DNA from 2 places in the Comamonas sp. CMM02 genome. Region 2 is predicted to be linked to the other one. Evidence: riboswitches for the same ligand, from Rfam matches in the RefSeq annotation. Region 2 holds a riboswitch; the other holds the start of a gene.

Evidence for each region. A riboswitch is a leader RNA that binds a small molecule or an ion and turns the genes downstream of it on or off. The one in region 2 is predicted to bind thiamine pyrophosphate.
Region 1: it holds a riboswitch for thiamine pyrophosphate, as region 2 does, so the genes downstream of both, thiC (phosphomethylpyrimidine synthase ThiC) here and thiO (glycine oxidase ThiO) in region 2, are expected to answer to the same signal.

What each region holds. Positions count from the first base shown of each region.
Region 1 covers NZ_JACUZW010000001.1:831,815-836,148, reverse strand. The annotation lists gene IB213_RS03845 (amidase) at 1-859, shown strand, start outside; gene thiC (phosphomethylpyrimidine synthase ThiC) at 1,017-2,945, opposite strand; TPP riboswitch at 3,253-3,374, opposite strand; gene IB213_RS03835 (LysR family transcriptional regulator) at 3,667-4,334, shown strand, end outside.
Region 2 covers NZ_JACUZW010000002.1:846,219-850,552, forward strand. The annotation lists gene thiE (thiamine phosphate synthase) at 1-263, opposite strand, end outside; gene IB213_RS09070 (thiazole synthase) at 280-1,086, opposite strand; gene thiS (sulfur carrier protein ThiS) at 1,169-1,366, opposite strand; gene thiO (glycine oxidase ThiO) at 1,406-2,509, opposite strand; TPP riboswitch at 2,575-2,721, opposite strand; gene thiD (bifunctional hydroxymethylpyrimidine kinase/phosphomethylpyrimidine kinase) at 2,802-3,668, shown strand; gene IB213_RS09090 (SH3 domain-containing protein) at 3,757-4,242, opposite strand.

The sequences.
Region 1 (4,334 bases), on a different contig from region 2:
GGCACGCGGCATGTGCGAGATTGCCATTGGCTCCGACACCGGAGGCTCCATCCGCATTCCCTCAGCGCTGAACGGCGTCACCGGCTTCAAGCCCACGCAGGCGCGGGTGACACGCGAAGGGGCATTGCCCCTGTCGTACTCGCTGGACACCGTTGGCCCATTGGCCAATGATGTGCTTGACTGCGCCAAGACCGATGCCGTACTGGCTGGCCAGAAATGGGAGCCATTGATTGTGCGAAGCGTTGATGGCCTGCGTGTAGGCATCCCTCGTGGCCTGCTCTTTACGCATGCGGATGAGCAAGTGCTTAAAGCGTTTGAATCAGCGTTGGGGCAGTTGACAGCCAGCGGCATCAAAGCCGTGGACGCGGATCTGGACCACCTGCTTGGCGCGCCATTCAAGCTCCAGGAGAACGGCACCTTGATTGCCTGTGAGGCGGCTCAGATCCACCAGGAGCTGTTTGCCAATGGCACAGACGATCAGCTGGACGAGCTGGTCAAAGCACGTATTACCCGTGGGCAAACGGTTGCAGCTTCACACTACGTTTCCGTGCAGCAAGCGCGTGCCAAGTTGCAGCCGCAGCTCGATGCGGCCATCGCAGACTTCGATGTACTGCTGCTGCCAACAGTTCCAGTCGTTGCTCCGACGATTCAAAGCCTGGACGACGCGGCAGAGTTCAATCGCACCAACATGCTGGTTCTGCGCAACCCGTCCGTCTTCAACTTCTACGACCTGCCTGCAGCTTCTATCCCATTGCCCCGCTCTCAAGGCGAGTTGCCAGTGGGCCTGATGGTCGTTGGCAAGCGAGGTGCTGACCGCGACTTGCTGGCGCTCGCCCAAGCCATCAGCGCCAGCCTCTAAGCCCTAAAGAAACGCCCTCTCCAAACTGCAAAAGCACCGAGAGCCACGAAGCGCGCACTGCTGATGGCAGCAGCCATTTCAGTCGCGCTTCGTGGATGTCTCAGTGCTTTCAAAGCGGACGCCCAGCCACCTGGGTCAGTCATCCGCTACATGCGGCTTATGCCTGCACTTTGGTCAATGGAATGTAGAGCTGCCCACCCGTGCGGTTAAATTCCTCTGCTTTGGCCTGCATGCCAGCTGCAATGCCCTGTCCCTCAGCCAGCCCCTTGGCGGCTGCGAATTCACGCACTTCCTGCGTGATTTTCATGGAGCAGAATTTGGGGCCGCACATAGAACAAAAGTGAGCCACTTTGGCGCTGTCCTTGGGCAGGGTTTCGTCGTGAAAGGCGCGGGCCGTGTCAGGGTCCAGGCCCAGGTTGAATTGATCTTCCCAGCGGAAGTCAAAGCGCGCCTGGCTCAGTGCATCATCGCGTGAACGTGCACCCGGATGGCCCTTGGCCACATCAGCGGCGTGCGCCGCAATCTTGTACGCAATGATGCCTTGCTTGACGTCATCACGATCGGGCAAGCCCAGATGTTCCTTGGGCGTTACGTAGCACAGCATGGCCGTTCCCATCCAGCCAATCATGGCCGCGCCAATGGCCGATGCAATGTGGTCGTAACCGGGAGCAATGTCGATGGTCAGCGGGCCCAGTGTGTAAAACGGCGCTTCGTGGCAAGTTTTGAGCTGCTCGGTCATGTTGGCCTGAATCATGTGCAAAGGCACATGCCCGGGGCCTTCGATCATGGTTTGCACATCGTGCTTCCAGGCCACTTGCGTCAGCTCGCCCAGCGTAGCCAGTTCAGCAAACTGTGCTTCATCGTTGGCATCAGATGCGCAGCCGGGACGCAGACCATCGCCCAGCGAGAAGCTCACGTCGTACTGCTTCATGATGTCGCAGATGTCTTCAAAGTGCTCGTACAGGAAGCTCTCGCGGTGGTGTGCCATGCACCACTTGGCCATGATGGAGCCGCCACGCGAGACAATGCCCGTACGGCGCTGCGCCGTGAGGTGGATATAGGCCAGACGCACACCCGCGTGGATGGTGAAATAGTCCACCCCCTGCTCGGCCTGCTCAATCAGTGTGTCGCGAAAGATAGGCCAGGTCAGGTCTTCGGCAATGCCGCCCACCTTTTCCAGTGCCTGGTAAATCGGCACCGTGCCAATTGGCACAGGCGAGTTGCGCACGATCCAGTCACGCGTGGTGTGAATGTTCTTGCCGGTGGACAGATCCATCACGTTGTCCGCACCCCAGCGAATGGCCCAGACCAGCTTTTCCACTTCTTCTTCGATGCTGGACGTCACGGCAGAGTTGCCGATGTTGGCGTTGATCTTGACCTTGAAATTGCGGCCAATCGCCATGGGTTCAATTTCGGGGTGGTTGATGTTTGCCGGAATGATGGCGCGGCCACGGGCCACTTCGTCACGCACAAACTCAGGGGTGATGATTTTTGGAATGGAGGCGCCCAGACTGTTACCGGCCAGACGCGCTTCACGTGCGGTGTCTTGCTGGTATTGCTGCATCCACTCGCGGCGACCGTTTTCACGCAGCGCCACATATTCCATCTCCGGCGTGATGATGCCGCGCTTGGCGTAGTGCATCTGGGTCACGTTCTGGCCAGATTTAGCGCGGCGCGGCTGGCGCTGCAGTGCGGCGGCTTCTGCGCGCAGTTGCGCGACGCGGTTGTCTTCTTCCCCGCGCTTGCCACCATCATCGAGCGCCATGCGCGGGCGCCCCACGTAGAACTCGCTGTCGCCCCGCGCCTCAATCCATGCACCGCGCACGCTGGCCAGCCCTTGGCGCACGTCGATCTGCGCCTGAGGATCGGTGTAAGGGCCGGATGTGTCATAGACACTGACCTGCTCGCCGTTAGTCAGTGCAATATCACGCACCGGCACGCGCAGCTCAGGGTGCAATGCGCCGCTGAGATAGCTTTTGGTGGATGCAGGAAAAGGCTGCCGCGACTGGGCCAGCAGCTGCGCAAAACGAGTGGCATCTGGTGCATTGCCAGCAGCGGGGGTAAAGATGGAATCGGGTGCGTTCATCGCGGTCTCCTCAAAGGCCAAAGCGGGGATAAAGCGCTCCGAGGAATGCGTGGCTCTGATCTGGCCGTAGCTTGCGATGGACTGCGTCCATCACAGACCACGGTGCACCTTGGTGAAGCAAGAGATACCAAGGGTTCGGTATCGTCTTTACCAACCAGAATCTGCTGATTCCGGCCATGGCTGACGCGCCATGAGGTCAGTCCATAAAAGACAAAACCCCAGTGCGCGAGGCGCCTGGGGTGTGCTGTGCCGCATGAATCACGGCCAAGGACATGGAGATGCCATCAAGCTGTCATTCACTGGCCCTGCGTCAGGGTCCCGCTCTTCTTACGCCGGTATGAACCGGATCAAGTTCGTCGGGTTCGCAAATCAGAGATTTTTCAATCTCTTTTTACATCTCAGCGCTTTCGCACACCCCGGAGCTGCTCAAAGTATACCGACCTTTGGCAGCAACAGCGCATGCTGCATGCGGCCCCCTAGGGGTAAAACTTTTTCACCCTCGGCCATTGCACCAGCTGGTGCACGTGCAGCGGCAGGTATCCTGCCTAGCCCTTTGAGATGGAAGCATTGCAGCCATCAAAAACCTTGCGATGTGGAAAATTCGCCAAGTCATACGCGTTACTCACATGCACAGCACTGCAAGAACAGACTATGTTCACCGCTGTGTAATCCAAGCTTTGCACAGCGGTGCCACATTCCCCACTCAAACCCCAGACAGACTATGGAACTGCGTCAGTTGCGCTACTTTGTACGCGTTGTAGAACTCGGTTCCATGAGCCGTGCAGCACTGGATCTGAACCTGGTGCAATCCGCACTCAGTCAGCAAATCAGCCGCCTGGAAGGTGAGCTGAGCACCCGCTTGCTGCAACGCACCAGCAAAGGCACGGTTCCGACCGAAGCGGGCATTGCCTTCTTTCACGAAGCACAGCTCACACTGCGCCATGCCGAGCAGGCCATTCGGGCTGCACAGCAAGCACGGCTGTCCGGCGCGGTGAGCATTGGCCTGTCTCCCACCATTGCATCGGTGCTGGGTCTGCCACTGATGAAAGCCATGCGTGAGCGCTATCCCGAGGTGCGCCTGCACATGGTGTCTGCCCTCTCCGGGCACCTGACCAGCCTGCTCAATGCCCGCCAGCTGGATCTGGCCATCTTGTTTGATGACAAGAATGCAAGACGCTGGAGCGTGCTGCCGCTGCTGGAAGAAAAGCTCTACCTCATTCAGTCCAGGCAGCACCCTGTGTGCCCGCACACAGCCACCACCAGCATGGCGCAGCTGCGGGGCGTGCCGCTGATCCTGCCATCGGGCACGCATGGGCTGCGCTACTCCATCGTTACTGCGTTTGCGCACGCAGGCATTCCCTTGAACATGGCACTGGAAATTGATGGTTT
Region 2 (4,334 bases):
GGGTCAGCGCCGGCCAGGCCAAAGTCTTGCGGCGCATCGGGCCAGTGCGCCGCATCAAACAGGCCTGTGCGGTGGCTCTGGTTTTGCCATGCCTGTGCCAGACATTGCGCATCGATGGCGATAAAGCCCAGCGCACTACACGCTTGCAGTGCGGCCAGGTAGACGGGGTCTTGGCTAGTAGCCACAGGTGTGGGTTGCGCAGGCAAGCGGTTGCCTTCTGGTGCAAAGGTGCTTGCGTGGGCAGCAATGATGGCGGCAACCATGCCAGGGATGTGCTGCTCAGTCATGGTGCCAAAACGGTGTGCCCAGAACGGGGGTGCTGGGCTGGGCTGCGGTTTGCTCGGCCATGGCACCAGCCAGATAGCCATCGCGGCCTGCTTGTGTGGCATCGGCAAAGGCACCGGCCATGCGCACGGGGTCTTCAGACAGGGCCACAGCGGTGTTTAGCAGCACGGCATCAAAACCCCACTCCATCACGGTGCAAGCGTGGCTGGGTCGTCCCAGGCCGGCATCCACAATCAGGGGCACCTTCAGGCGCTCGCGCAGCATTTGCATGGCGTAGGGGTTGGCGGGACCACGGCCCGTACCAATGGGCGCGGCCCATGGCATGACGGCCTGGCAGCCCACGTCTACCAGTCGCTGGCACAGCACCAAGTCTTCGGTGCAGTAAGGCAGCACCTGAAAACCCTCCTTGATCAGGATGGATGCGGCTTCCACCAGGTTCAGCGTATCGGGTTGCAGGGTGTAGTCATCGCCAATGAGCTCCAGCTTGATCCAGGGGGTGTCAAACACTTCACGCGCCATCTGCGCGGTGGTGATGGCTTCCTGTGTGGTCATGCAGCCTGCCGTATTGGGCAGCACGGGCACATTCAGCTTGCGCAGCAGCTCCCAGAAGCTGGCACCGGTTTCGGCCGCATTGCTGCCCTGGCGGCGCAACGAGGCCGTCACCATGGCAGGCTTGGCGCGGGCCACCGCTGCTTCCAGCACGGCGGGCGATGGATAGCGTGAAGTGCCAAGCAACAGGCGGCTGTGGAAGGTCTGGCCGTACAGCACCAAGCTGTCTGCGGGGGCGGTGTATTTGCTCATGGCTGAATTTGTGAGCTGCCAGCGCTTTTGTGATAAGTGCTAGAGGCTGATATGACTGTATAAATTATGTGCGGCAAGCAGTTTAGCCGCCGGTGACGGGAGCAATCACTTCCATGCGGTCACCTTCGGCGAGCAGGTGGATGGCATAGCGTGATTTAGGTACAAAGTTGGTGTTCACGGCCACCGCAAACGGCGGCTTGGCTTGCCAGTGCTCTATGGCGGCTGCCACTGAGGCGTTGGCAGGCAGTTGCACAGGTTGCTGGTTGATGGTGATGTTCATGGGCGTTTAGGCAGGGGGCGCGGGCCCCCGTTTCAAAATTTAAGCGTCTGCCGTGTCATGCACGGCCACATCAAAACTGGCCGCCAGTTCGGTGCTGCCGGTGCGCAAGATTTGCAGCGTGATGTCCAGCATGGCTGGCGAGATCATGTAGCCATGGCGGTACAGGCCGTTGACCTGCAAGATGCGCTCATCCAGCCAGCGCACGGCAGGCAGATTGTCAGGCAGTGTAGGGCGGCACTGGGTGGCAATTTCCAAAATACGGGCTTCTGCAAAACCGGAGTGCACGGTGTAGAGGGCGCTGAGCAGCTCCATGACCGAGCGCAGGCTGGCCGGGCCCATGTCGTCTGATTCAATCTCGGTAGCACCAATGACAAAGATGTGATCTTCCTTGGGCGCGATGTACAGGGGGTATCGCGGATGCACCAAGCGCGTGGGGCGTTGCAGTGTCACCTCGGGGGCGTGCACGCGCACCACTTCACCGCGAATGCCGCGCAGGTCCTGCCATTCAGTGCGGGCACCCAGGCCCCGGCAGTCAATCACAAGGTCAGGCTGGTGGGCGGTGCCAGGGGTGAAATCGGTGGTTTCGCGCGGGGTATGCCAATGGAAGGTGACGCCCAGGCGGGTCAGCGTTTTTTCCAGTGTGGCCAGCAACTGGCGATTGTCCAGCTGGCCTTCGCCGGGCAGATACACGCCTTGGTTAAAGCGGCCTTGCAAGGCTGGCTCTACTTCATTCAAGCGGTCGCTGGTCAGTGTTTCCAGTGCAGGCAGGCTGGGGTTGATGCGGCGGTTTTTCTCAAACAGGCCGCACAGGCGGTTGGCATCGGCGGCATCTTGGCGGTGCCACACCACCAGTGTGCCGTTTTGCTGGAAGTAGACGTGATCGTCCAGCTGGGCAATCAATTGTGGCCAGCGGTTCAGGCCGTACTGACCCATGCGCACTACGCCAGGCTCGGTGATCGCAGATTCAGCCAAAGGCGCCAGCATGGCGGCAGCCACCCGTGCAGCGGCACCATCGGCCTCTGGCCCCTTGGCTTCAAAGACTTCCACGCGGTGCCCTTCGCGCGCCAGCTCCAAAGCCAGTAAACGGCCCATCAGGCCTGCGCCCAAAATAGCAATGTGAGAGGGTGCGGTGAGAGCGATCATGGTCAGTATTTCGTCCGTTGCTAGGTATCGCCATGGACAAAACGGGCGTTGCAGCCGTCTCGGGCCGCCGCTCTGGTGAAACTCCCCACGCCAGCATGATCTGGATCGGGTGACGGGGCACATGCTGTGATGTCGATTGCCCCAGGGTGTTTCTCAGTCGCTTGCCGCGTAAGCGATAGGCTTGGCGCAGCAGGACACCCCTGTTTCGTCCGCAAGCGACAATTACATCATATGGGGGGCAACTGCGAGGCCAGCATGTGAACAAGCCTTGGCTTGGGTCATAATTTTTGGCATGACTACGCAAATCCTGCCTTCAAGCAGTGCATCTACCCAGTTGCCGCGCTATCCCCGTGTGCTCTCTATCGCCGGCTCTGACAGTGGTGGCGGCGCAGGCATTCAGGCCGACCTTAAAACTTTCAGCGCTTTGGGCTGTTATGGCATGACCGCCATTACCGCCATCACGGCGCAAAACACATTGGGTGTTCGAGGCATTCATGGCATTCCGCCGGAAATGCTCAAGGCCCAGATCGACGCAGTGATGCAGGATATTGGTGTCGACGCCATCAAAATCGGCATGCTGCATGCCCCCGAAGTGGTGCACGTGGTGGCCGAGGCGATCCGCAGCTATGGCATCACCAATGTAGTGCTTGACCCAGTGATGGTGGCCACCAGTGGCGACAGGCTGATTCATGACGAAACCGTAGATGTGCTGGTGCGCGAGCTGTTTCCACTGGCCACCGTGATTACGCCCAATTTGGATGAGGCAGGCTGGTTGATCGGCGGCAAGATTACGGCCATCAGTGACATGGAATCTGCAGCCCAGGCCCTGCTGGAGATGGGCGCACCCCATGTGTTGCTCAAAGGTGGTCACTTGCCTGGTGACTGGGTGATGGATTTGCTGGCAGGCGCTGGCGGCCTGCGCAAAGAGCTGGGCTCGCAGCGCATTCACACGCACAACGGACACGGTACGGGTTGTACGCTGTCATCGGCGATTGCTGCGCACATGGCTCTGGGCTTTGATTTGGTGGCTGCTGTGGAAAGTGCGCGCACCTACATTGTCGGGGCCATTGCTTCCGGGGCGCAGGTGCACACAGGCAAAGGGCAGGGGCCACTGAACCATGGCTTTGCGCCGCTGCCACAAGTCATCTTCCGTAGCTAAGCGTTCTTCAGGGCGGGCACGTTAAAAATACAAAACGGCGCTGAAAGCGCCGTTTTTCTTTGGGTGGAGAGTTGCCACATTGCAGCTCTTACCAGCCCCAGCCCAGTTTTTCCAGCATCCACCCCTCCTGGCCTTCAGACGTTTGCACTTTGGCCCATTCGTCTTGCTTTTGAATGGTTTTGACAATGTCGTATTTCTTCAGCTTGGTGACCACGCTGTGGCTGGTGCCAGGGCCCGAGCGCAGATTGACGGTGTCGGCTTTCACCAGAAAGTGAGGTTCGGTCGATGTCAGGGGTTTGTGCACCCAGCCCAATGGCCCCTCAAAGTCTTTGACCTTGACCCAATCGTCTTGCTTGGCGATCACTTCTACGGGGTAGCCGTTGATCAGCTCCCAGGCAATTTCGGATTGCGTGCTGGGTTTTGCACGGATGTTGACGGTTTTGCCCTTGATGCTCAAAAACTCTTGTGCGTGGGCCAACGTAGGGGCGGAGGCGAGAGCGCCTGTCAGCAACAGGGCAGCAATGCCGCCGCGGCGCAGGCGGCCGGTCAGGTGAAGGGCAAGTTGAGGCAGCACGCGGTAATAACTCCTGTGAATCAATGGTTGAGGCACTTACGTATAACGCGTTGCCTGCAATGGCATGAATCATGCCTTGGATGGCGCTTCTG